Regions from separate parts of the Pseudomonas helmanticensis genome, predicted to be linked through region 2. Evidence: predicted binding sites of a transcription regulator. Region 2 holds the regulator's gene; each other region holds the start of a gene.
The links. The regulator FliA, encoded in region 2, starts transcription of late flagellar genes. The targets are predictions, from matches to a motif close to CTAAAGTTTNNNNNNNNNNNGCCGNTAA.

Region 1 (4,562 bases), 1.1 Mb from region 2:
GCCGCCTGGGCCAGGGAAGAGAGAAACAGGGCGCTCAGGGCGACCAGACGCAGGTGGTTTCGCATGATGAGATCTCGACTCGGATGGCGGTCAAAAAAGAACGCATTTTGACCGGTTTTTCCTGCCTGGCATCAACGGAGTGTTTCCAGTTGCTACAAGACAAACCGGCACGATCATCGTAGATCAAAAACCTGCGACCCCCTGTAGGAGCTGCCGCAGGCTGCGATCTTTTGACTTTGTCTATCCAGATCAAGATCAAAAGACCGCAGCCCGCGGCAGCTCCTGCAGAGGTGTCATTGTGGTGATTAGCGGACCTTGAAGCGGCCCATGATCGCGCTCACGCGGCTGTTGGCTTCCAGCAGTTGCCGGGTGTTAAGTTCGCTGGCCTGGCCGCTCTGCACCAGTTCGTCGACCATGTGGCGGATCTGCACCATGCTGCGGTTGATCTCTTCGGTCACCGCGCTTTGCTGTTCGGCGGCGGTGGCGATCTGCGTGCTGAGGCTGTTGATGTGGCTGACCGAACCGGCCATTTCATCCAGACCCGAGTTGACCCGCGCGGTGGCATCCGCTGCCGACTGGCAACTGGCCTGGGTGTTTTCCATGGCGCTGACCGAAGAACTGACGCCTTGGGTCAGACGGGTCAACATCTCGTTGATTTCCGACGTGCTGGCCTGGGTGCGGGCGGCGAGGGCGCGCACCTCGTCGGCCACCACCGCAAAGCCACGACCCTGCTCACCGGCACGCGCCGCTTCAATCGCCGCGTTGAGTGCCAGCAGGTTGGTCTGGCCGGCAATCGCGCCGATCACCCCGAGAATCTCGGTGATGCGCTGGGCGTCTTGCTGCATGTTTTCAACCTTGTGTGTAGCGCTGGCGACCTCATCGATCAGCGCGACCACGCTGCTGGTCGCTTCACCGACCACCACGCGTGAACGGTCGGCGTTTTCGTTGGCGCGCTGGGTGAAGGCAGCGGTCTCGGCGGCGTTTTGTGCAACGCTTTCCGCCGTCGAACTCATTTCGGTGATAGCGGTGACGGTCTGATCGGTTTCCGAGGCGTGACGCAACAGGATCTGGCTGGTGTGCGCCGAGGTGCGTTGCAGGTTGTCGAGGCCCGACGCCATGGCGCCGGTGGCCTGGGTGACTTCGCCAATCATGCTTTGCAGGTAAGCGATAAACGTGTTGACCGAATGGCCGATCGCGCCCAGTTCATCCTCGGCGCGAATGGTGATCCGTCGCGTCAGGTCGGCGTCGCCGCTGGACAGCGAATCGATGTTGGCTTTCAAGGCTTTCAGGCGCGAAACCAACTGGCGGATCGCATAGACCTGCAACAGCACGAGCAGGATCACCAGCGGAATCTGCAGCAGGCTCAGGGTGCTGAGTACATCGTCACGCTGCGCGGTGAGCATTTTGGTCGGCAGGGCCGTGGCGAGGAACCACGGCGTGCCCTCGATCGGACGCATGAAGAAGGTGCTGGCTTCGCCGTTGTTGTCGAACTCGACGCGCTGCGCCTGATCGCGGTTTTGCAGGCCGGCCTTGACCTGGCTGGCGAAAGTCGAGGCGCCGGCCAGTTCGCTGATGTTCTTCAGCACGATCGGGCCGCTGATGCGCGAGCTGTTGCTGATGATCTTGCCGTCCGCTTCGACGATCAGCATTTGCGCGTTGAGGTCTTTCTCCTTGCTTGCGACCAGGTCATTGAAGAAGCCGAGGGTGACGTCGATGGTCGACACGCCGTAAGCGGCTCCATTCTTCTGAATGGCCATCGCGCAGTTGGTACGTGGCTCGGCGCTGGCGTCGTCTTTATAGGCTGCGGCCCAGGCGCACTGGCCGCGCGGCGTCGCCATGCCGCCCTTGTACCAGCTCTGGTCGTAATAGTTGGGTGCCGCGTCGCTGTTCCAGAAGGTGTTCACCGCCAATTTGCCCGAAGCATCGCGGTGCCAGAAGGTGCTGAACTTGTTGCGCCCGGCTTCACGCTGCCCCGGCAACGGCCAGATGCCGCCGCCAAAAACCTTCAGCTCGCCGTATTGATCCACCAACCCCGGCAACACAGTGTCGATCGCGGCACTGTCGAGCAGCGGGATGGTCTGGGTGATGCTGCGTTGCTGCGCCTGGACTTTGTAAAGTTCGCCCTGAATCTGCTCGGCGACTTCAGCGATGCGGTTGAGCACCACCTGTTCTTCGGTGTGGCGCAACTTGGGCGCGACCAGTTGGCTGATGCCAACCACCGTGAGCACCGACAACAGCAGGATAAACAGAACCAGAAACAGCGTGTAGCGAGCCTGAATGGTACGGAATGCGGGCATGGGGATCCGGTCCTTGAACTGCGATTCTTGTTAGAGGGGTGGGAGTGAAACAGTGCGGGTATCTCAGCGTATCGTCGCGCTGGCAAGAAGCTTGAGGTACTGGCGTACTAAAAAGATTGCCGCCGATGACTGGTCAGTATCGGGTTGGATACATTCAAGCGGACTTACCTGCTTGTCAGCGTGAAGCGCTGGTTGTTTACCGACAGTCGCAGGCGCTTTAACCCAAGGTTTGTGGGGCTATGGGTTATTTGTATCGAGAATGTACAAGAATTGTAAAAAAGTGCAGAAACAGGTTGGTGCCATCAGTTCGCCCCGCTGATACTCGCGTCCATTACTGCGTTCAACACGGACATTTTTATGGTCATTTTTCAGGGAGTCTTCTCATGACGATCGGTATTGTCGGCGGCTGGCAGGCCAAGGCAGGGGTTCTGGTACGCGACACCGGCGCCAAAAAACAAGTATCCCAGAGCGTCAAGGTGCAGCAGATGCTCACCATGGTCGGCAGCAATCCTATGGCGTTGAATACTGCCGAAATGGATAAGCAGGGTTTGCGACGGGCAATCAAGGGTTTCGATCCGGCGAATGTGTCGGTAAAACAATTGGGCAACCTGAGCGAAACGTTGCGTAGCCGCGGGCTGATCTCCGAGATTACTTCCTTTACGCTGAAGAACGCCGGCGACAAGTTCGATCGTTTTGGCGTGACGAAAGATATTGATGCGAAATTCAACGCGCTGGAGTACTTCGCGACCCAACTCGATGCCATCCAGAGCAACGGCCTCAATGGCAACGCTTACGGCAAGAGCCTGATCCCCGAGTTTAAAAAAGCGATTTACGTCCTGCAGAACCTGAAAACCTACGGTGAAGGCAACATGCCGAAACCTGTCGACAGCGGCGTCAAAGCCAAAGCGTAAAGACCACGGAACAAGGCCCGCACAATCTCTCGGCGGGCCTGCCAGTCTTTGGTTCAACGAGCTTGCAGTGCGGTATTGCAGTAATCGCCGAAGCGTTGCTGTATTTGATCCTGCAGCTGTTGCATGCGCGCGCAGTGCAATTGCAACTGGCGCGGCAAGTAGTTGCGGTGAAACAGTGCCAGCCAGCCTTCGCCGCGATCATCCGGGACAATCCCGGTGAACGTGAACCCTGCCATCGACAGATTGTGCATTGCGCCGGCAAAACCTTCTGCCAGCCTGAGCCTGATCGAAACCATCCAGTGTGCCGGCAATTGCCGCAGTTGCTGGAGCACGGCACTGCTCAGTTGTTTGAGCACCATGTCATAACGCCCTGAATGCTGGTCGAAATGCATTGCTTGCCCGACCCAGGGTGAGGGTTTTTTGCGCGTGCCAAACTCGTTGCACATCTGCTGCATGAAATCGGCGCAGCTGGCTGGCCAGTCAAGCGATGGCAGCGGCCGCTCGTAGTCGTCGATGCCTCTGAAACCCATGACGATCGACTCCGGCAATATCTCGCCAAATGGCGAAGGCGCGTAGTCGGGTAACAGTCCCGTGCTGTGAAATCCGAGCCTGTCGGCCATTTTTTGCGAGTAGGCGTGATGGGTCACTTGTTTGATCGTCACGCCACGGCAGCCCAGCGCTTGCGCATGGATCAGCAACTGTTGCCCCAGCCGCGTGGCAATGTTTTGCTCACGTGTCGCTGGATGAACCACAGTCAGCGCCAGTTCGGCGACCGGCGAGCCGGCATTTCTGAACAGTGTCGCGTGGCCGAGGATTTTTTTGCCGCTCACGGCCACCAGCGAATGCCAACGGCCATCGTCGTGGTTCTGACTGATCATGTAGGGCAGATAAACGTGGGGATGAACGTAGTGGTCGCCATAGACTTCGCGGAACAGGCGGCTGACCGCCACAGCATCGGTGCTGCGGTAGTTTCTCAGGGTCACGATGTCCATGTGTGCGGCTCCGCAGAAGCATTGCCATAGAGGCGCAGGTCGACAACTTTCTGGTGTTTGCCCGAGCGGGGATGACAGGCGAAATCCTCACCGACGCAGCTCGCCACTTGCAGATTGAGTAATCCATCGGCAGTCAGTTGTTCGATCAAAGGGTACTGATCGATCAACGCCGCGCGCAGTTCTGCACTGACTTGCGTCGTGTCGAGGCGCTGCGCGGCGTGCCGCCACTTAAGGTGCAAGTCATCGCGATTGTTTGAATGATCGAGCACCAGTTGCCATTCACCTCCGGCAGCAATGCGTTGCACGATCTCGCCGATTTCGGCGGTCAGCAGGGTCAAACTGCCGACCCGCACACGCTGGCT
Region 2 (4,562 bases):
CGGCCTGCGGCATGTTCGGGTCGATCTGGAAGTTGACGATCGCACTGTGCAGTTCACGTGTGAGCTTGCCGACTTCCTGATACAGGCCACGGTCACGGGTCTGATTGAGCTCATGGATCAGTTGCACAGCGTCGCCGAACCTGCCTTTTTCAAGGCTCTCGACCAGTTCGACCGCGTGTTTTTTCAGGGTCGACTCGAAATCGCCCTGTGAAGATTCGTTATGCTCCATAGCTCCCCCGCGCGTTCATCAGCCGATGCGTTCGAAAATCTTCTCGATTTTGTCTTTCAACGCCTGAGCCGTGAAAGGTTTGACTACGTAGCCGTTCACACCGGCCTGAGCGGCCTCGATGATCTGCTCGCGCTTGGCTTCGGCAGTCACCATCAATACCGGCAGGTGCTTGAGTTTTTCATCGGCGCGCACGTGGCGCAGCAGGTCGATACCGGTCATGCCCGGCATGTTCCAGTCTGTTACCAGAAAGTCGATGCTTCCGCTGTTGAGCACTGGAATGGCAGTCACGCCATCGTCAGCCTCGACGGTGTTGGTGAACCCAAGATCACGCAGCAGGTTCTTGATGATCCGCCGCATCGTTGAGAAGTCATCAACGATGAGGATTTTCATGTCTTTGTTCAATTCGACCTCCAAGCAGTCTTAAACGCGCCCAGCACCTGGACGCGCCACTTCAATCAATCGGCGCAGCACTCGAAGACTGTCTGGAGCACAACAGAGCAAGACCGGTGCCGTTCATCACCGCACCAGCCTCGTTCGCAGTGTCCCCACACTGCCTTCAGCGCGCTCGCCACTCCCCCAAACGCCCCCGCAAACGGGCCGCGCACTGGCTGTGTAACTGGCTGACCCGCGATTCACTGACGCCAAGGACTTCACCGATTTCCTTGAGGTTCAGCTCTTCGTCGTAGTACAGCGCCAACACCAGTCGCTCACGCTCCGGCAAATTGGCAATCGCGTCCGCCAGCGCTGCCTGGAAGCGTTCATCTTCCAGATCGCGCGACGGCTCGAGATGAGCACTCGCGCCATCCTCGTGCAGCCCTTCGTGTTCGCCGTCCTGCAACAGGTCGTCGAAACTGAACAGGCGGCTGCCCAAGGTGTCATTCAAAATCCCGTAGTAATCGTCGAGACTCAATTGGAGTTCGGCTGCAACCTCGTGATCTTTAGCGTCACGGCCGGTTTTAGCTTCAATTGAGCGAATTGCGTCACTGACCATACGGGTATTGCGGTGAACCGAGCGTGGCGCCCAGTCCCCTTTGCGCACTTCGTCGAGCATCGCGCCGCGGATTCGAATGCCCGCGTACGTTTCGAAACTGGCGCCTTTGCTGGCGTCATATTTGGTCGAGACTTCGAGCAGGCCGATCATCCCGGCCTGAATCAGGTCTTCGACCTGCACACTCGCCGGCAACCGTGCCAGCAAGTGGTAAGCAATGCGTTTGACCAGCGGCGCGTAACGCTCGATCAGCTCGTACTGAGCGTCGCGTGCCGACTTCTTGTAGTAGTTCATACCGCTAGCGGTCATAACACGGGCCCTGCCGTTTGCTGCACGAGGCGCTCGACGAAAAATTCAAGATGGCCACGCGGGTTGGCCGGCAACGGCCAGGTATCGACTTTCTGCGCGATCGCCTTGAACGCCAGTGCGCACTTGGAACGCGGGAAGGCTTCATAGACGGCGCGCTGCTTCTGCACGGCCTTGCGCACACTTTCGTCGTACGGCACGGCGCCGACGTATTGTAGAGCGACGTCAAGGAAGCGATCCGTGACCTTGGTCAACTTGGCGAACAGGTTGCGCCCTTCCTGAGGGCTCTGCGCCATGTTGGCCAGCACGCGGAAGCGGTTCATGCCGTAATCGCGGTTGAGCAATTTGATCAGCGCGTAGGCATCGGTGATAGAAGTCGGCTCATCGCAGACCACCAGCAACACTTCCTGCGCTGCGCGCACGAAACTGACTACCGAGTCACCAATACCCGCAGCGGTGTCGATCACCAGTACGTCGAGATTGTCGCCGATGTCGCTGAACGCCTGAATCAGGCCGGCGTGTTGCGCCGGGCTCAGGTGCACCATGCTCTGCGTGCCGGAGGCGGCAGGCACGATGCGGATCCCGCCCGGGCCTTGCAACAGCACGTCGCGCAATTCGCAGCGGCCTTCGATGACGTCGGCCAGCGTGCGTTTGGGGGTCAACCCCAGCAGAACGTCGACGTTCGCCAGCCCCAGATCGGCGTCCAGCAACATGACCCGACGGCCAAGCTCTGCCAGCGCCAGGGACAAGTTCACTGACACGTTAGTCTTCCCGACGCCACCTTTGCCGCCGGTCACCGCGATCACCTGTACGGGATGCATGCTGCCCATGTTATTTCTTTACCTTGTCTTGCATAGACGGAGGCCACATTACTGGCTGCGCGTTCACAACCGGAACAATGCATGGCAGACCATCGATGTAGGTACAAAAATTATTCATGAATACCTCAGCCTACCTGCTTGGTCGGGCTGTGATAGATATCAGCGAACATGTCAGCCATGGCTTCTTCGCTGGGTTCTTCCTGCATTTGCACGCTGACGGCGCGGCTGACCAGTTGATGACGGCGCGGCAGATGCAGATCATCCGGAATCCGTGGGCCATCGGTCAGGTACGCGACCGGCAATTCATGACTGATCGCCAGGCTTAACACTTCGCCAAGGCTGGCCGTTTCATCCAGTTTAGTCAGGATGCACCCGGCTAGCCCGCAACGCTTGTAACTGTGATAAGCGGCGGTTAGAACCTGTTTCTGGCTGGTGGTTGCCAAGACCAGATAATTTTTTGAGCGAATGCCACGACCGGCGAGGCTTTCGAGCTGCATGCGCAGGGCCGGATCGCTGGCTTGCAGGCCCGCAGTATCGATCAACACCACGCGTTTGCGCAGCAATGGATCCAGTGCCTGAACCAGCGATTGGCCCGGATCGACGTGAGTCACCGGCACATTGAGAATGCGGCCCAGCGTCTTCAGTTGTTCCTGCGCACCGATGCGGAAGCTGTCCATGCTCACCAGCGCGACATTCTGCGCGCCGTACTTGAGCACATAACGCGCGGCGAGCTTGGCCAGCGTGGTGGTCTTGCCCATGCCGGCAGGGCCGACCATGGCAATCACACCGCCCTCTTCCAGCGGCTCGACTTCCGGTACGGCAATCATCCGCGCCAGATGCGCAAGCAACATGCGCCAGGCCTGACGCGGCTCTTCGATATCGGTAATCATCGACAGCAAGTCGCGCGACAACGGACCGGACAAACCGATGCGTTGCAGACGACGATACAGATTGGCTTGCGCCGGACGGCTGCCTTGCAGCTGATTCCAGGCCAGGGTGCCGAGCTGCACTTCCATCAGCTCGCGCAGGCTGTTCAATTCAAAACGCATCGAATCCAGTGCACGCGGATCAACGCCGCCGGAGGACTGCGCAGGTGCCGGGGCCGGACGCGCCGGCGCGGCGTAGGTCGGTTCGGTCAGCGGTTCGGCAGCGGTCAGCGGCAGGCCGGCCGTCAAAGGCAGCCCGGCGAACAACTGGCGATTGGTGTTGCCGTCGGCTTCGCCACGCATGCTCAACTCGGCCTGGGCGGTGACGATGCGCGACTGGGTCTTGCGCAGCTCGTCTTCGAGTTCCATGTTCGGAACCCGCGGCGCCAGCGCCGACAATTTGTAATCCAGTGCCGCCGTCAACTCGACACCGCCGGCAATGCGACGATTGCCAATGATGGCGGCATCAGCGCCCAGCTCATCACGAACCAGCTTCATGGCCTGACGCATATCGGCGGCAAAGAAACGCTTAACTTGCATATACCACTACCTCAGCCGTTGGGCCCTACTGTCGCAACGATGGTCACTTGCTTGTTGTCCGGTATTTCCTGGTAGGCCAGCACGTGCAGTCCAGGGACTGCGAGGCGGCCAAAGCGCGAGAGCATCGCGCGCACCGGGCCTGCTACCAACAGGATCACCGGCTGACCTTGCATTTCCTGACGCTGCGCCGCTTCGATGAGCGAACGCTGCAGCTTCTCGGCCATGCTTGGCTCCAGCAGAACGCCCTCTTCCGAGCCTTGTCCTGCCTTCTGCAGACTATTGAGCAATATTTGTTCCAACCTTGGTTCCAAGGTGATCACAGGCAGCTCGGACTCAGTGCCTACAATGCTTTGGACGATGGCGCGGGATACGCCGACGCGCACAGCGGCCACCAACGCGGCGGTATCTTGACTCTTGCTGGCGTTGTTGGCGATTGCTTCAGCAATGCTGCGAATATCGCGCACCGGCACATGTTCGGCGAGCAGCGCTTGCAGCACTTTGAGCAGTTGCGACAGCGAAACCACCCCCGGCACCAGTTCTTCAGCCAGTTTCGGCGAGCTTTTGGCCAGCAATTGCATGAGTTGCTGCACTTCCTCGTGGCCGATCAGCTCACTGGAGTGCTTGTACAGAATCTGGTTCAAGTGCGTGGCGACCACGGTGCTGGCGTCAACCACGGTGTATCCGAGGGATTGTGCCTGCGCACGCTGGCTGATTTCGATCCACACCGCCTCCAGGCCGAAAGCCGGATCTTT
Region 3 (4,562 bases), 1.2 Mb from region 2:
CGCGCCCGGGGTTTCGTCCAGTGGGCGCGCGCCGTCTTTCAGAGCGCGGGTGAAGAAGGCGTTGAAGTGCTCGTAAGCGGTCAGGTCTTCGACCAGCGCTTGCGACATGTCCACCTGGTAACGCTTGGCGAACCACTGGGTGAAGGCATTCTTGAACCAGCGCACGCGGCACTCGGCAATGCAGCCGGCGAGGCGCGACAGCAGGTGATGAGGCAGCAGGTACTGGCTGAGGATAAACAGACGCTCTTTCATTAGTTGTCCTTAAAAACCTTAAATCTCGACAGGCGTGTCAGGGTGGTTGCCCCATTCGCCCCAGGAACCGGCGTAGCCCTTGACCCGCGGATACCCGAGGGACTTGGCCACCAGATAAGTGAAGCCCGACCGGTGATGGGTCTGGCAATGGGTAATGATTTCTTTGTCCTTGGTGATCCCGAGGTCTTCGAGGATCTGTGGCATGTCCGTACGAATGCGCAACTGACGGGCCTTGTCCATGCCGGCGGTCCATTCGAAATTGACCGCGCCGGGGATGTGCCCGGCCTTGGCGGCCAGCACTTTCTCGCCGGAGTATTCCAGCGGCCCGCGCGCGTCCCAGATCGCCAGATCGGCTGCACCGAGGCGGCTTTGCAGGTATTCACGGGTTGCGGTCGGCTCGTCGTGCAAGGTCAGCGCGACCGGGCCGCCCACTGCTGGTGGCACCTGGATCGACATCGGCATGCCATCTGCCAGCCATGCCGGCAAACCACCGTCTATATAGTGGTACTTGTCGTGACCGATCACGTCGAGCAGCCAGATGAAGCGCCCGGCCCAGCCGCCGCCTTCGTCGTCATACACGACGTAGACCGCGTCCTTGCGATGGCCCAGCTCACCGAACAATGCTTCCAGATCGGCTTTGGCCGGCAGCAAACCTGGCGCCGGCGGCTGGCCGAGCTGGGTACGTTTCGGGTCGACAAAGCGTGCACCGGGAAGGTGACCTTCGGTGTAGCGGGCGGGACTGGTCAGGTCCACCAGAATCAGGTTGCTGGCCTCAAGCCGAGGAAGCAAGTCGCTCGGTTCGATGACGAGCGGCAAGCCAGAGAAGTCAGACATGTGAGGTCTCCAGAGCACAAAGGGGAGGATTGTAGCGCAGCCTCATCGGCCACGGCTGCTAAAGCTTTGCAGGGCTTTTTCGATGCATTGCGCGGTTTTGCCAAAGGCTTGCACGCTGATATCGGCGAACGGCCCGCCGCCCTGGTCGGCGACGACGATCATGATCACCCGGCCGTTATTGACCAATGAACGCAAGAGCAGATGCTCGCCACGAAACAGTGCGCGCAGGCTCGGAGGCAGCAGGGCGGAAAACTGTGCGTTGTTGTCCTGGTTGATGCGCACCTGCGCTTGTTGCGCGAGCAGGCGTTGCAGCACGGTACTTTGACTGACGGCGAACGTCAGCGCAGCGGCTTCTTTTGGCAAACCATGCGTTTGTTGCACGCGCAGACTGGATTGCGTGCGGTCGGCCATCAGGATCAGCACCCGACGCATGCCGCTGGCAACCAATGCATCGCGGGCCGCAACGGTCAGGCTCATGGCATTGGTGAAGCGGCTCGGTTCTGCCAGCAGTTCGGCGCACTGCTTGCGCCATTGCGTCAGGTCTTCGGCGTTGGGCGCTGCGGCGGGCAACATGCCGGCCGGTAAGCGCCGGGTGCCCCACGGCCACAACAGCGAAACCGCCGGGTGCCACAAGTCTGGCATTGCATGATGACGGGCGCTGTTGGCGGCCTGCTGGTGCAATTGTTGCTGCACTTCATCCATCGAAATTTGCAGGTAAAGGCTGGTCAGGTACTGCCAGCGTTCGCTGTGCGGACTGTCCCAGGCCTGTTGCGCCGACAGCGCCAGACCATTGGCCAGTAGCACTGTGTTGGCCGGCTGATTGAGCCAGCGGCGCAATGTCGGGTCATCGTCGAGGCGGTTTTGCTGGCGCAACGGATGTTCGCTGTCGCGAGCGATGCGCAGCACTTTGACCAATTCGCGTTGTTCGCTGAGGAGCAGTTTGTAGCCCTGCTGAACCCAGATCGGCAGATGCCAGGCTTCGACCAGCGCGTCGGCGATTCTCAACAGGCGCACGCCAAACAATTGCTTTTCGACGGTGCGTGCCGACTCGCCCTTGTGGATAACCCGCAGTTCCCATTCTTCCAGCAACTGTGGATAGGTCAGCGCCAGCGGCCACAACGGCGACAGAAACAGCAGGCTGCCCCAATGAATGTCCTGCCACAGCCGCGCCAGGCGGCTGGCGAAAAAACCGTTGGCCTGTTGCGTCGCGTGCTGGCTGATCATCTGCAATTGGCGCAGGGCCTTGGGAATTTGCATCAGTGGCTCGGCGGGCAAGCGCGCGAGCAACTCTTCGGTACGCGCCAGGCCGAGACGGTTGATCGCCACTTCAAGATTTTCCGCCGGCGAAGCCATATTGCCGTGGGTGTGACGATTGGCCTCACGGATGATGCTCAAGGCCAGTGCGGGGCTGTCCTGCATCAGATCGGCAATGTCTCGCAGCGAGCTGCGATTGTCGCGAATCGCCCGGCAAACCTTGTCGTGAGCCTCTTGCGGTACGGGCAGTCGAACGCTGTCGAGCAGCTTGACCCAGCCGTCGAGCGTGGTCGGTTTTGCATGTGGGACGTTCGTTTCATTAGCCATGTCTGGAGGGGATCTTCACTGACTGTAGACGCGCCCGGCATGGGCTAAATTGGCTTTTCGCCTGAACTGGCTATAGTCTGGCGCAGTTTTGCCGATAAGTAGAAGAAGAGATTTTTTAACTTCCGAATATGACCTTGAACCCGACTCAGTAAGTACTTTCCTACCTATGGCTAAAATTATCGGCATCATCGTCGTATTCGCGAGCGTGCTCGGCGGATACGTGCTCTCCCACGGCAAGATTGCCGCCCTGATCCAGCCCTTCGAGGTGATGATTATCGGCGGTGCGGCCCTTGGCGCATTCCTCCAGGCCAACCCCGGCTACATGACGATGCACGTGCTCAAGAAATCCCTGAGCATGTTCAGTTCGCGCTTCAGCCACACTTTCTATCTGGAAGTGCTCGGCCTGATCTACGAGATTCTCAACAAAAGCCGCCGCGAAGGCATGATGGCCATCGAAGGCGACATTGAAGATGCCGCTGCGAGCCCGATCTTCGCCAAGTACCCGGCAGTGCTCAAAGATGAGCGCATGACCGCGTTCATCTGCGATTACCTGCGCATCATGTCGTCCGGCAACATGGCCCCGCACGAACTTGAAGGCCTGTTCGACATGGAGTTGTACAGCCTCAAAGAAGACCTCGAACACCCATCCCACGCGGTAAACGGTATTGCCGACGCCATGCCCGGTTTCGGCATCGTTGCGGCGGTACTCGGTATCGTGGTGACCATGGCATCCCTGGGTGAAGGCGACCAGAAGTCCATCGGCCTGCACGTCGGTGCGGCACTCGTGGGTACCTTCTTCGGTATTCTCGCGGCGTACGGTTTCTTCGGCCCGCTGGCGCACTCGCTGGCCCACGATGCCAAAGAAGAGCTGAACGTCTACGAAGCCATCAAGGCCTCGCTGGTGGCTTCGGCTTCCGGCATGCCGCCATCGCTGGCGGTCGAGTTCGGTCGCAAGGTTCTGTACCCGGCCCACCGTCCAAGCTTTGCCGAGCTGGAACAAGCCGTTCGCGGTCGCTAAGCCATGGAAAATAATCAGCCGATTATCATCAAGCGCGTCAAGCGCATAGCCGGCGGGCATCACGGCGGGGCGTGGAAAATCGCCTTCGCCGACTTCGCCACGGCGATGATGGCGTTCTTCCTGGTGTTGTGGCTGTTGTCCACCGCCACACCTGAGCAGAAGATCGCCATCGCCGGTTACTTCAAGGACCCGGTCGGCTTTTCCGAAAGCGGCACGCCGTACATCATCGATCTGGGCGGCACGCCGACCCTGGCGCCGGAAAACACCCTCAACCCGGAAGTGAAGTCGCAGCCGCAACCGGACAAGGTCACGGTCGACACCGAGCAGGTTGAAGGCATGGCCGAGCAGGTCGAGAAGGAACGTCTGGAACTGCTCCTGCAAGAACTGCAGAACAAGGTCGACGAGAACCCGCAACTGCAGAAATTCAAGGATCAGATCCTCTTCGAGATCACGCCGAACGGCTTGCGCATCCAGATCATGGACGCCGAGAACCGGCCGATGTTCGACTCGGGTTCTGCACGCCTGAAGCCGTACTTCGAAGACATCCTGCTGGCCATGGCCGACACCATCAAAGCGGTGCCGAACAAGATCAGCATCAGCGGCCACACCGACGCCAAGCCGTACACCGGCACCGGCGATTTCGGTAACTGGGAACTCTCGGCCAACCGTGCCAACGCGGCCCGTCGTGCCTTGGTCGCCGGTAGCTATCCGGATGCGCAAGTGGCGCGGGTCGTCGGTTATGCCTCGTCGGCGCTGTTCGACAAGGAAAACCCGTTCAACCCGGTCAACCGTCGTATCGACATCGTCGTGCTGACCAAGAAAGCCCAGGCTGCCATCGAAGGCTCGCAAGGTGCCGATCCGGCGAAACCGGCGGATC

Region 1: QOL84_RS06280 (methyl-accepting chemotaxis protein) is a predicted target of FliA. The motif match lies at 2,366-2,393, and genes of this name have one in related genera.
Region 3: motA (flagellar motor stator protein MotA) is a predicted target of FliA. The motif match lies at 2,738-2,765, and genes of this name have one in related genera.

Annotation. Positions count from the first base shown of each region.
Region 1 is NZ_FXUY01000001.1:1,393,366-1,397,927, reverse strand. Features, by position in the region: gene QOL84_RS06285 (DUF411 domain-containing protein) at 1-65, opposite strand, end outside; gene QOL84_RS06280 (methyl-accepting chemotaxis protein) at 306-2,297, opposite strand; gene QOL84_RS06275 (hypothetical protein) at 2,681-3,208, shown strand; gene QOL84_RS06270 (GNAT family N-acetyltransferase) at 3,262-4,200, opposite strand; gene QOL84_RS06265 (phenylacetate--CoA ligase family protein) at 4,188-4,562, opposite strand, start outside.
Region 2 is NZ_FXUY01000001.1:2,532,303-2,536,864, forward strand. Features, by position in the region: gene QOL84_RS11200 (protein phosphatase CheZ) at 1-229, opposite strand, end outside; gene QOL84_RS11205 (chemotaxis response regulator CheY) at 248-619, opposite strand; gene fliA (RNA polymerase sigma factor FliA) at 786-1,526, opposite strand; gene fleN (flagellar synthesis regulator FleN) at 1,523-2,353, opposite strand; gene flhF (flagellar biosynthesis GTPase FlhF) at 2,470-3,810, opposite strand; gene flhA (flagellar biosynthesis protein FlhA) at 3,822-4,562, opposite strand, start outside.
Region 3 is NZ_FXUY01000001.1:3,736,884-3,741,445, reverse strand. Features, by position in the region: gene asd (archaetidylserine decarboxylase) at 1-252, opposite strand, end outside; gene rhdA (thiosulfate sulfurtransferase) at 271-1,086, opposite strand; gene QOL84_RS16755 (HDOD domain-containing protein) at 1,129-2,667, opposite strand; gene motA (flagellar motor stator protein MotA) at 2,834-3,685, shown strand; gene motB (flagellar motor protein MotB) at 3,689-4,562, shown strand, end outside.